DNA from 3 places in the Bradyrhizobium sp. IC3195 genome. Region 3 is predicted to be linked to each of the others. Evidence: predicted binding sites of a transcription regulator. Region 3 holds the regulator's gene; each other region holds the start of a gene.
What was found. Region 3 encodes PhoB, which activates phosphate uptake and scavenging genes when phosphate is short. Its sites were predicted from a motif close to TGTCATNNANCTGTCAT; they were not measured.

Region 1 (3,994 bases), on a different contig from region 3:
GCCGGTGTGGCTGCCGCCGCGCACGACGTTCGGCGCGCCATAGACGATGGCATCGCCGTGGCTGGCCGCAGCCTGCGCCGTCTCCTCGTTGATCGGAAACTCCGCGATCAAGGCGCCGAGCTCGCGAAAGTCCCGGCGCATCGCCGGGCTCGAATCGTCGTGCGAGAGCATCCGCACCTCGGCCCCGCGGGCCGCGGCGGCCAGGCGTGACACCGAGGCGGGCACCTCGTCGGCGCGCGAGACCACGCGCTCGACCAGCCGGTCGAATTCTTCGCTCGACAGACCGGTGCGCTCCACCATGCGGTTGCGCTTGCGTGGGTTGGAGATGTCGGCAACGACGCCGTCCATATGATCGTTGAAGGCGAACAGGTCGACGCGGCCCTCGCTGAGCCACTCTGCGATCTCCGCTTCGGCATCGAGATTGAAGGTCTCGTGCCGCAGGTGGAAGCGGGTGTCGGCGGCGAATTGAGGACGCTGCCGCTCGATCGCCTCCATCAGACCGCGCGCATTGTCGGCGCTGCGCAGGCCCGGCTCCCACGAGCAGGTTGTGGCGTGAAACACGGTAGTGATGCCGTTGCTGATCGCCTGGCGGTCGCTGTCGGCGAGCGCGACGTCGATCGGAAAGTCGACGCCGGCGCGCGGCATCATCTGGCGCTCGAAGGCATCGCCATGCAGATCAACGATGCCGGGCAGCACCAGCAGGTCACGGGCATCCAGCGCCAGCCGCGCCCGGCCGCGAGAGGCGTCGACCTCTGCAATGTCTGTTCCGGAGACGAGAAGGGAGGTTTCGACGAGCTCGGCGCCGATCAGGGCCCGGCCGCCTTCGATGAATATGTCTGTCACGCGACCGCGCTTCGTTTGCTGGCAGGAGAATTGGCGAGTGAGCTCGCTTTTGCTTCGTATGCCGAGAGGAAATCTTCAATCCCGAGCTTGCGGAAATTGGGCAGCGCCTCGCGCAACTTGTCGTGATCCCAGTCCCACCAAGCAAGCCTTGCGAGCCGTCCGGCGATCTCCTCCGAGAATCGCCGCCGCACGATGCGGGCCGGATTGCCGGCGACGATGCTGTAGGCCGGCACGTCCTTGGTGACGATCGCGCCGGCGGCGATCACCGCGCCGGTGCCGATGTTGCGGCCCGGCAGCACGATCGCGCCATGGCCGATCCAGACGTCATGGCCGATATGAACGTGATGCCGGCGGCGCCAGTCGAAGAACTCGAGATCGTCGCTCTCACCTTCGAAATAGGCGCTGGATCGGTAAGTGAAATGCGCCTGAGTGGCGCGATGCATCGGATGGTTGCCGGGATTGATGCGGGTCATCGCCGCGATCGAGCAGAACTTTCCGATGGTGGCGTAGGTGATCTGCGCATCGTTCACGACATAGGAATAATCGCCCATCGCGACTTCATGCAGGATCGTGCGCGCGCCGACTTCGGTGTAGGCGCCAAGCCTGGTCTCATGCAGCTTGGCCGAGGGATCGACGGTCGGCTGAACCGAAAGAGCTTTGGCCATGTTGCATCCGAAGTGCGAGGGCGGGAGTCTTTCTTCGAGCGGCCGGATGACGGTGTCGTGACAATGAGATGACAGGGGATGACGTGCGTAGGATGGCCGCACTGCAGCAGCCTTGTCACACAAGTGTTAACCACGGGCGTTAGCGGTTGGCTCCAGCTACTCTGGAGCCCCTCGATGCTGGTGGTTGAAGGTCTGACGTGTCGCTTCGGCGCGAAGGCCGCTGTGGACGATGCTTCGTTTCAAGTTTCCCCTGGCGGCTTCGTCGGGGTGATCGGGCGATCCGGCGCCGGCAAGTCGACATTGCTGCGGTCCATCAACCGCCTCATCGAGCCCTCCGAAGGCCGCATCCTGTTCGAAGGCGTCGACGTCACCGCGCTGCGCGGCAAGGAGCTGCGGCAGTGGCGTGCGCGGTCGGCGATGATTTTTCAGCAGTTCAACCTCGTCGGCCGGCTCGACGTCCTCACCAATGTGCTGATGGGGCGGCTGTCGACGGTGCCGACATGGCGGTCGCTGCTGCAGCTTTGGCCCGAAGAAGACAAGGCCATCGCGATGTCGGCGCTCGAGCAGTTCGACATGGCTGCCATCGCGGCCCAGCGCGCCGACCAGCTCTCGGGCGGTCAGCAGCAGCGCGTGGCGATCGCGCGGGCGCTGGTTCAGCAGCCCGACATTATCCTTGCCGACGAGCCGATCGCCTCGCTCGATCCCCGCAACACCAAGATCGTGATGGATGCGCTTCTGCGCATCAACAAGCATTTCGGTATCACCGTGCTCTGCAACCTGCATTCGCTCGATCTCGCCCGCAGCTATTGCGACCGCCTGATCGGCATGGCGGCCGGACGCGTGGTGTTCGACGGCGCGCCGGCGGCCTTGACCGATCATATCGCGCGCGAGCTGTACGATCTCGAGGCGAATGAAGTCATGGATGTTGCGCCCGCGGATGCATCGGTCGGCACAGCAGTTCCTGCCCTCCGCACGGTTGCCGTGGCCTGATCGCTGCTTCTTTAAATCGAGCCTAGCGTAGAGCCGGAACTCGACAGTTTCATAACCTTGAAATGGGAGACGTCATGATAGACCGTCGTACGATCGTTGCCGCTGCGGCGGCCCTGGCATTTTCAGTTTCAGCCGCTGCGGCGCAGGACTGGAAGGCGAAATATCCTGAGTTGATCTTCGCAAAAGTCCCCGACGAGAATGCCTCCGGCACCACCAACCGCTGGACGCCTCTGACGGAGTACCTGTCCCGCGAGCTTGGAACCAAGGTCACGCTGCGCATCGCCAACGACTACGCCGCGGTGATCGAAGGTCAGCGTGCAGGAAACATTCACATTGCGATGTACGGCCCGGCGTCCTACGCGCGTGCCTACATCATTGGCGCGAAGGTCGAACCGTTCGCGATCGAGGTGAACGGCGACGGCACCAAAGGCTATTACTCGGTTCTCTATGTCAAAAGCGATTCGAGCTACAAGGACATTAAGGACCTGCAAGGCAAGAACCTCTGCCTCGTCGATCCCAATTCGACTTCCGGCAACAACGTGCCGCGTTTCGCGATGAACAAGATGGGCATCGACCCGGAAAAGTTCTTCGCCAAGGTGGTCTATTCGGGGAGCCATGAAAACGCGGTGATCGGGCTTTCCCAGGGCACCTGCGACGCGGCGTTCAACTGGTGGAACGACGAGAAGGAATCGAACCTGCTCCGGATGGAACGGAAGGGCATGGCGAAGGCCGCGGATTTCAAGATCATCATGAAGTCCGAGCAGATCGTGAACTCGCCGATGGCCTATCTCAGCAGCCTGCCTGACGACCTCAAGGCGGCGATCAAGAAAGCCGTGCTGGAAATTGCGGTGAAGGACAAGGCGGCTTTCGACAAGATTTACGAGGGGAAGCAATTGCCCTACGTCGAGGTCGACCACAAGGCGTATGACGCCGTGATCGAACTGACCAAGTTTGTCGACAGCATTCGCAAGCAGAAATCCTGAGGGAAACGAAGGGTTGGACAAGTCGGGCAGATCGCAAGATCTGCCCGTCGGCTCTTCCGAACATCCCATGCGAACAGCAGTTCCCGAATTTCCGGAAGCCAGGCTGCGTGAGCTTGGCGATCGCTATGCGGCCGCAATTGCCGCCAAGCGCCGCCGCGTATGGCTCGGTGCCGCCGTCCTGATCGCCGTTGCCATTGCCGCGGGCTGGATGGGCGAGGTCAGTCTCGGAAATTTTGTCGAGAATTTCTGGCGCTTCCCGGCCTATTTCCTCAGCATCGCACCCAAATTTTCGTTCGCGACCGCATGGAGCGATTTGGCGGAGTGGCTGTGGGGATTGCCGCGCTGGGCACGGCTTCTCGGGGATACGTTGCTGATAGCCTATATGGGCACCCTCTCGGGTGCGCTGTGCGGTTTCGCGCTTTGCTTCCTCGCCTCGGCCAATCTCGTGAAATCAGGAACGACTGTTTTCGTCACCCGGCGCGTTCTGGAGTTTTTCAGGACCGTGCCGGAGAT
Region 2 (3,994 bases), on a different contig from region 3:
GACCACCGCGAACTCGTCGCCGCCGAGCCGCGCCACGGTGTCCTGTTCGCCGACGGTGGCCTCGAGCCTGCGGCCGACCTCCTTGAGCAGCGCATCGCCGATGGGATGGCCGAGGGAGTCGTTGATGTCCTTGAAGTGATCGAGATCGAGGCAAAGCACCGCGAGCTGGTCGCCCGACTTGGTCTGGCGCAGTCCCTGCTCGAGCTGTTCGTGGAACAGCACGCGGTTCGGCAGGCTGGTCAGCGCGTCATGTCGCGCCATGTGCGAGATCTTGGCCTGCGCCTCCAGCCATTCGGTGATGTCCTCGAAGGTCGCGACCCAGCCGCCGCCCTGCATCGGCTGGTTGACGACCCGGATGGAGCGGCCGAACCGGTTGACGACGTCGGTCGTGGTGCGGCCCTCGCGCGCATCGGCGACGAGGCGGGCGAAGAATTCATCCGCATCGCCCTGCCACTGGCCCTTGGCCTGCTCTTCCCTGAGCACGTCGACCAGCAATCGGCCGGTGAGCGGCACGTCGGTTCGACGGAGCATCGCGGCATAGCGCTCGTTGAACAGGATGATCTTGCCGTCGGCGTCGAACATGCACAGCCCCTGCGACATGTTCTCCAGCGCGCTGTCGAGCACGATCTGCTGGCGGCCCAGTTCGCCCTTGGCGCGGCGGTCGAGCAGCGCGGCCACGAGCGCAATCGCGATGATCGCGACGGCGGCGCTGGCAGTCAGGAACGACAGCGAGGCCGGCGGGACCGAGAGCCCGCTGATCGCGATCGTCGGGTCCGGCGTCAACAGCACCGCGCCCATCGCGGTGAAATGATGGGCAACGATCGCGAGCGTCAACAGAGCAGTCGCGCTCAGCGCATGCCGAATGCCGTCACCTCGCGCGGCGACGAACAGCGCGAGCGCTGCGAAGACGATTCCGAACAGCACCGAGGCGGCAACCGTGCTCCCGATCCAATCCAGCCGTGCCGGCATCTCCAGCGCCGCCATGCCGGTGTAATGCATCGCCGCGACACCCAGGCCGACGATGGCGCCGCCGACGACGATCCACACCGGGCGCGAGGACGCCACGGCGATGCTCAGGCCCACGAAGGTCAAGGAGATCGCAAGCATCAGCGACAGAATTGTCACCGGGATGTTGTAGGCGCCGGCGCTCCCGGGGCCATAGGCGAGCATCGCGATGAAATGCGTCGCCCAGATGCCGCATCCGCTCACGGCCGCATCCAGGGCGATCCAGGCCAGACGCCCGGCTCCGTGCGTCGCGCGTGCGCGCTGAAACAGGCTGATCGCCGCGGCGCTGGCGAGCAGGCACACCGCGCCCCCAAGGGCCACCAGTCGCCAGTCATGCTCGTCGGTGAGACAGTAAAGAACTTGATACATTGCCGGCCCCTATCGACCCGCACTTGAGCCGACAGTGGTGGACGATCGGTAACCAGCTACAAACCTGCTCCGGAAGTGGTGAATGGAAGATGAGCGAGTTCGCTCACATTGCTGATCCTCGCGACGGCGCACCGAAGCAGCACCACGGCAGCGGGAAGCGAACAAGCACAAGCGCCGCGCGGACCGTCGCGCGGCGCTCGTACTTTCCTCTACTCAGCTCGCCGCGCGCAGATTCACCTTGCTCTCGGCGAGTGTCGTCAGCTTCTGGTCGGTCGCCTTCTCCTCCTCGAGCGTCTTGGCGAGCACCGCCGCACAATCGTTGCGGCCGAGCTGCTTGGCCCAGGCGATCAGGCTGCCGTAGCGGACGATCTCGTAATGCTCCGCGGCCTGCGCCGCATTGATCAGGGCCGCGTCGAGCACCGCCTTGTCGGCGACTTCGCCGGCGGTCTCGTCGGCTTCCTCGATGATGCCGTCGATGGCCGGGCAGTCGACCGCCTTCACGGGGACGCCGTGCATCTTGAAGACCTCCTCGAGCCGCGCAACGTGCTGCTTGGTTTCCTCGAGGTGCGTCAAAAAGCCCTGTTTCAGCTGCGGATCAGTGGCCTTGGTCGCCATCTTCGGCAGCGCCTTGGTGAGCTGCTGCTCGGCGTAATAGATGTCCTGGAGCTGATGTACGAACAGGTCGTTCATGGTCTTGATGTCTTTTGTGAACAGTCCCATCGTTCCGATCCTCTCGGGTCTTGGGAACACGGAGGCGCCGGCTTGCACGAAAAAGCCGCGTATTCCGCCATGTTCGATTGCTGATGGAGGCTAACGACCACGCGGCATCGACGTTCCAAAAACGCCGATACGGCTCTGCGCTGGAACAATGCGGACGGCGCCGGGATCTGAGATCGTATCGGCACGGTGAGCGCGCGGATGGAGCCTGGTTTCGCGACTCATATGCTTAACGCGCCGCCGATATGAACCGCGTATGACAAAGTTGCCCGCCGAACGCAGAACCTATTGTTGTCAAGGGCTGCACAAGCCGCTGATTTTGCCTTAAATGAGCTGGATCATGCCTAGCGATCGATGCCTGCCTTTTGGCCGTGATCGCACCCGACCGGCCAATGTCTGGCCCGGTCGGTCTTGCCCCCCGCCGGGAGGATGAATGCACGGACTGCTGCCCGCGTTGAAACGCGGCTTCAATAGATGGATCGGCTGGCGACGGCTCGGCGTCGCCGCGAGCATCTTCATCATCGCGTTTGCGATCACGACGCTGGTGCGGACGCTCAAGGGCATCGATACCGGGGTCATCCTGACCGCGTTGACGGAGATTCCCCGCGGCAACATCGGGCTGGCGGCGATCTGCGTCTTCTTCGCGTTCTGTACGCTGACCTTCTACGACTATTTTGCGCTGCGAACGATCGGCAAGAAGCACGTGCCCTATCGCATCGCGGCGCTGTCCAGCTTCACGTCCTATTCGATCGGGCACAACATCGGCGCCACGGTCTTCACCGGCGGCGCGATCCGTTTCCGGATCTATTCGGACTACGGACTGAACGCGATCGACGTCGCGAAGATCTGCTTCCTGTCCGGCCTGACCTTCTGGCTCGGTAACATCTTCGTGCTCTCGATCGGCATGGCCATCCATCCGGACGCGGCCTCCTCGATGGATCAGCTGCCCTCCTCGCTCAACCGGTTGATCGCCCTCGGCGGTCTCGCATCGATCGGCGCGTATCTGGTCTGGCTCTGCATGGGCGAGAAGCGCCGTGAGCTCGGCCAGAAGGGCTGGAAGGTGGTGCTGCCATCGGCGCCGCTGACCTTGGTGCAGATCCTGATCGGCGTCGTCGATCTCGGCTTCTGCGCCACGGCAATGTACCTCTTGATGCCGGCCAACCCGCCGATCGACTTCATGTCGCTCGCGGTCGTGTTCATCCTGGCGACCCTGATCGGCTTTGCCAGCCACGCGCCGGGCTCGATCGGCGTGTTCGATGCCGCCATGCTCGTGGCGCTGCCCCAGTTCGGCCGCGAGGAGCTTCTGGCCACGCTGCTGGTGTTCCGCATTCTCTATTTCGTGATCCCGTTCGGCCTTGCCATTTCCATCATGGGCACGCGCGAGCTCTGGATGAATGTGGTCGCGCCGTGGCAGGAGCGGCGGCGGCTGGCGGAAGCCTGCGCGCAGGCCAACCTGCCCAGGGAGGTGACGCCGATGGAGCGCGAACGGCTGCTGCGGCAGGCCGGCAAGCGCTGAGCCGCCCAAGGCGCCGCCGGCAATCAAGCCGCCGCCGGCAATCAAGGCCCCTCGGAATCATCAGGCAAAGGTTGCGGGCAGGCGCGCAATCCTCTCTTATTTCCGCCTCAACTTTGCCGTTGAAAACGCGGGCCATGATTTCCGTATTCCTTCGCACCCTCTCGGCAGGCGCCGTGCTGCTTGCCGGCCTTCTCGCTTTGCCCGAGCGCGCCGCCGCGCAGGACGCCGGCAGCATGCAGATCAGCTGGGAGGTGCGTAACCGCTTCCGGCTATTCCGCGAGGAGCGCGACTTCCTGCTCCATGTCGAGAACGCGCGCAACCGCAGCATTCTGGCCGCCGAACAGTCCCTGGAGCTCCAGAGCGAGGGCCGCGGCTGGGCCCGCAACA
Region 3 (3,994 bases):
TCGGCTGAGGAGACGGAACATGGGTTCTGAACATACCGTAAAGGCTTTCGACAGCGACCTTCAGGAGCTCACCCGCCTGGTCGCCGAGATGGGCGGCATCGCCGAGCGCATGATCGTCGATTCCGTCGACGCGCTCATCCGCCGCGACGTCGCGCTCGGCCAGCGCGTCGTCGCCACCGACGTCGAGCTCGACGCGCTGCAGAAGCGCATCGAGGAGCGCGCCGTGCTCACCATCGCCCGCCGCCAGCCGATGGCCGTCGACCTGCGCGAGATCGTCGGCGCGATGCGCGTTGCGACAGATCTCGAGCGCATCGGTGATCTCGCCAAGAACATGGGCAAGCGCGTCGCGGCGCTGGAGACGGATTTCCATCCGCTCAAGCTGTTCCGCGGCCTGGAGCACATGACCGACCTCGTGCAGCAGCAGGTCAAGTCGGTACTGGACGCCTATGCCGCGCACGACCTGCCGGCGGCGATGGCGGTGTGGAAGGGCGACGAAGAAGTCGACGCCATCTGCACCTCGCTGTTCCGCGAGCTCCTCACCTACATGATGGAGGATCCGCGCAACATCTCGTTCTGCATCCACCTGATGTTCTGTGCCAAGAACATCGAGCGGATCGGCGACCACGCCACCAACATCGCCGAGACCGTGTTCTACATGATCGAGGGCCAGGCGATCACCGACAAGCGGCCCAAGGGCGACATGACGACCTTCGCCACGACGGTGCCGAACACCTGACGACTTAAGGAGCTACGACCACATGGGCGCACGCATTATGGTGGTTGAGGACGAGGAAGCTCTCACCGAGCTTCTTCGCTACAACCTCGAAGGCGACGGCTATGACGTCGAGACGGTGATGCGCGGCGATGACGCCGACACCCGCCTCAAGGAGCACATTCCCGATCTGATCGTGCTCGACTGGATGCTGCCGGGCCTGTCAGGCATCGAGCTGTGCCGGCGGCTTCGGACCCGCCCCGAGACCAAGCAGCTGCCGATCATCATGCTCACCGCGCGCGGCGAGGAGAGCGAACGGGTGCGCGGGCTCGCGACCGGCGCGGATGATTATATCGTCAAGCCGTTCTCGGTGCCGGAGCTGCTTGCGCGCGTGAAGGGCCTGCTCAGGCGTGCGAGTCCCGAGCGCCTCGCCACCGTGCTCGCCTATGGCGATATCGAGCTCGACCGCGACAAGCGCCGCGTGGCGCGCTCGGGCCGGCCGATCGATCTCGGTCCGACCGAATATCGCCTGCTGGAGTTCTTCCTGGAGCATCCCGGCCGCGTGTTCTCGCGCGAGCAGCTGCTCGACAGCGTCTGGGGCCGCGACATCTACATCGACGAGCGCACCGTCGACGTCCATATCGGCCGCCTGCGCAAGCTGCTCAACCTTGGCCGCGAGCAGGACCCGATCCGCACCGTCCGCGGCGCCGGCTACGCGCTGGACGATCGCTTCGCGAAGGCTGAGCAGACGTAAGATCGGGCGAGTTGTTGGTTCTCGGCCGCGGCAACAATCTCGGTCGTCATCCCGGGGCGCGCGCAGCGCGAGCCCGGGATCTCAGCGCGAGCGCGCGCGCTCGTCGCGATCAGCCACAGGACGTGGTTTGGCGAAGACTCGGAGTGACCATCTCGCGCAACGATTGCGCCCCGCGGTTACGGATCCCCGCCTTCGCGGGGATGACACCGAGCGATTGGGAGCCGTCATCGTGTGACGGCTGCAGTCTTGGCGATCAAGCTTGGCGATCAAAGCTTGGCGATCAGGGAATTCCGCAAGCTCACCGCGTGCCCGGTTTCGGTGCTGCGCGACGGCGATCCGCTGCGGGCTGATAGGCCACGCGCGAATGCTGGGCACAATAGGGCAGGCCGGAGAGCGCCTTGCCGCCGCAGAAGAAGAAATCCGGGCTCGAGGGATCGCCGACCGGCCAGTGGCAGGTCGCCTCGTTCAATTCCAGCAGCGACAGCCGCTGGCTCATCGGCACCACGTTGTCGTAGGTAACCGGCTCGGCTTCCAACTCGACCTCGAAGGCCTGCGCCAACGCGGTGTTGCCGCGCGCGACGGGGCGGGTCACCCGCATCATATGCTGCGCGGGCCGTGCCTTGCGCGGCCGCGGCGCTGCCGATGAAGGGCTCTTGGCGCGGCCGGACAGGCCGAGCCGGTGCACCTTGCCGATCACGGCATTGCGGGTCACATTGCCGAGCTCCGCCGCGATCTGGCTGGCCGAAAGTCCGGCCTCCCAGAGCTTCTTCAGCTGCTCGACGCGATCATCGGACCAGGTCAAAACCGTCATTGCACCCTTTCCCTCGCTGCGCGCCTGCCATCCTGGGGCCTTCGCAGCGAATGCTTTAGCCTTGAAAAACCCGTGCCGTCAGAATCCCTTAAGGCTCGCCGGGCGCGCTCAAGACGCCCGAACGTTTACGCCGGTACATGAGGACTTCTGGGATCAGAACTGCTGCACGAGATGTCGTATCTGACAGTCCAAACGCTACAATATGGCGTGACTCCCGCGCAAGAGTCCGCCGACTCGCTTCCACATGTTCCGTGGTGAAAAACCCGCAAAATCGGCACCGCAAGACTACGGAATCAGCGTTTCGCGAGGCTTTCCGGGCGGCATTGACACCCGTCTTGCCAGGCATAAGATAGTGCCACGTGCCGCCCTTAAAAGGCGGCACGTTTCGTTTTCCGGGGCCGGTCGATGGTGCGTCGCGCAATGCATGCCTCACACCGTCCGCAACATTCAAGTGACGTCATGACTAACAGCGCAGCGCCGCATTTGCTCCCCGTTTTCGCCAGGGCCGACCTCGGTTTCGAGCGCGGCGAAGGCTGCTGGCTGATCGCGACCAACGGCGATCGCTATCTCGATTTCACCTCGGGTGTCGCGGTGAATGCGCTCGGCCATGTCCATCCCGCGCTGGTCAAGGCGTTGCAGGAGCAGGCGACCAAGCTCTGGCACATGTCGAACCTGTTCCAGAGCCCTGACGGCGAGAAGCTCGCAAGCCGCCTCTGCAATGAGAGCTTTGCGGACTTCGTGTTCTTCTGCAATTCCGGCGCCGAGGCGCTGGAAGGCGTGATCAAGCTGGTGCGCCACCATCACTTCTCCAAGGGGCATCCGGAACGTTACCGCATGATCACCTTCGAGGGTGCCTTCCATGGCCGCACGCTGGCGACGCTCGCCGCCACCGGCTCTGCGAAATATCTCAAGGGCTTCGGTCCGCCGATGGACGGCTTCGATCAGGTGCCGCACGGCGACCTCGACGCCGTGAAGAAGGCGATTGGTCCGCACACCGCCGGCATTCTCATCGAGCCGATCCAGGGCGAGGGTGGCGTTCGTTCTGCACCTCACGCCTTCCTGAGGGCGCTGCGCGAACTCTGTAACGAGCGCGGCCTGTTGCTCGCCTTCGACGAGGTGCAGACCGGCATGGGCCGCACCGGCGAGCTCTTTGCCTACAAGCGCACCGGCGTCACACCGGATGTGATGTCGCTCGCCAAGGCGCTCGGCGGCGGCTTTCCGATCGGCGCGGTGCTGGCGACCGCGGACGCGGCGGCCGGCATGGGGCCCGGCTCGCACGGCTCCACCTTCGGCGGCAATCCGCTCGCGATCTCGGCTGCCAACGCCGTGCTCGATGTCATGCTCAAGCCCGGCTTCTTCGACCACGTCCAGAAGATGTCGCTGCTGCTCAAGCAGAAGCTCGCCTCCGTGATCGATCGTCATCCTGATGTCGTCAGCGAGGTGCGCGGCGAGGGCCTGCTGATCGGCATCAAGGCGGTGGTGCCCTCGGGCGATCTCGTCGCGGCGCTGCGCGCCGAAAAGCTGCTCACCGTCGGGGCCGGCGACAATGTCGTGCGCTTCCTGCCGCCCCTGATCGTCACGGAAGCGGAGATCGAGGACAGCGTCGGCCGGTTAGAGCGCGCCTGCGCTGCGATCTCCTCCAGCCAGACCAAGCGGGCGGCAAGCTGATGAGCACGACGCCCAACAAAGCTCCCAAGCACTTCCTGGACATCAACGA

Region 1: phnC (phosphonate ABC transporter ATP-binding protein) is a predicted target of PhoB. The motif match lies at 1,566-1,582, and genes of this name have one in related genera.
Region 2: I6F09_RS26325 (YbhN family protein) is a predicted target of PhoB. The motif match lies at 2,337-2,353, and genes of this name have one in related genera.

The regions. Positions count from the first base shown of each region.
Region 1 covers NZ_JADYVG010000019.1:3,593-7,586, forward strand. The annotation lists gene I6F09_RS27900 (alpha-D-ribose 1-methylphosphonate 5-triphosphate diphosphatase) at 1-843, opposite strand, end outside; gene I6F09_RS27905 (chloramphenicol acetyltransferase) at 840-1,508, opposite strand; gene phnC (phosphonate ABC transporter ATP-binding protein) at 1,683-2,498, shown strand; gene phnD (phosphonate ABC transporter substrate-binding protein) at 2,573-3,481, shown strand; gene phnE (phosphonate ABC transporter, permease protein PhnE) at 3,549-3,994, shown strand, end outside.
Region 2 covers NZ_JADYVG010000016.1:155,325-159,318, reverse strand. The annotation lists gene I6F09_RS26335 (EAL domain-containing protein) at 1-1,374, opposite strand, end outside; gene I6F09_RS26330 (ferritin-like domain-containing protein) at 1,588-2,094, opposite strand; gene I6F09_RS26325 (YbhN family protein) at 2,525-3,607, shown strand; gene I6F09_RS26320 (hypothetical protein) at 3,742-3,994, shown strand, end outside.
Region 3 covers NZ_JADYVG010000007.1:187,434-191,427, reverse strand. The annotation lists gene pstB (phosphate ABC transporter ATP-binding protein PstB) at 1-8, shown strand, start outside; gene phoU (phosphate signaling complex protein PhoU) at 20-736, shown strand; gene phoB (phosphate regulon transcriptional regulator PhoB) at 759-1,466, shown strand; gene I6F09_RS16765 (GcrA family cell cycle regulator) at 1,765-2,277, opposite strand; gene I6F09_RS16760 (aspartate aminotransferase family protein) at 2,737-3,945, shown strand; gene argF (ornithine carbamoyltransferase) at 3,945-3,994, shown strand, end outside.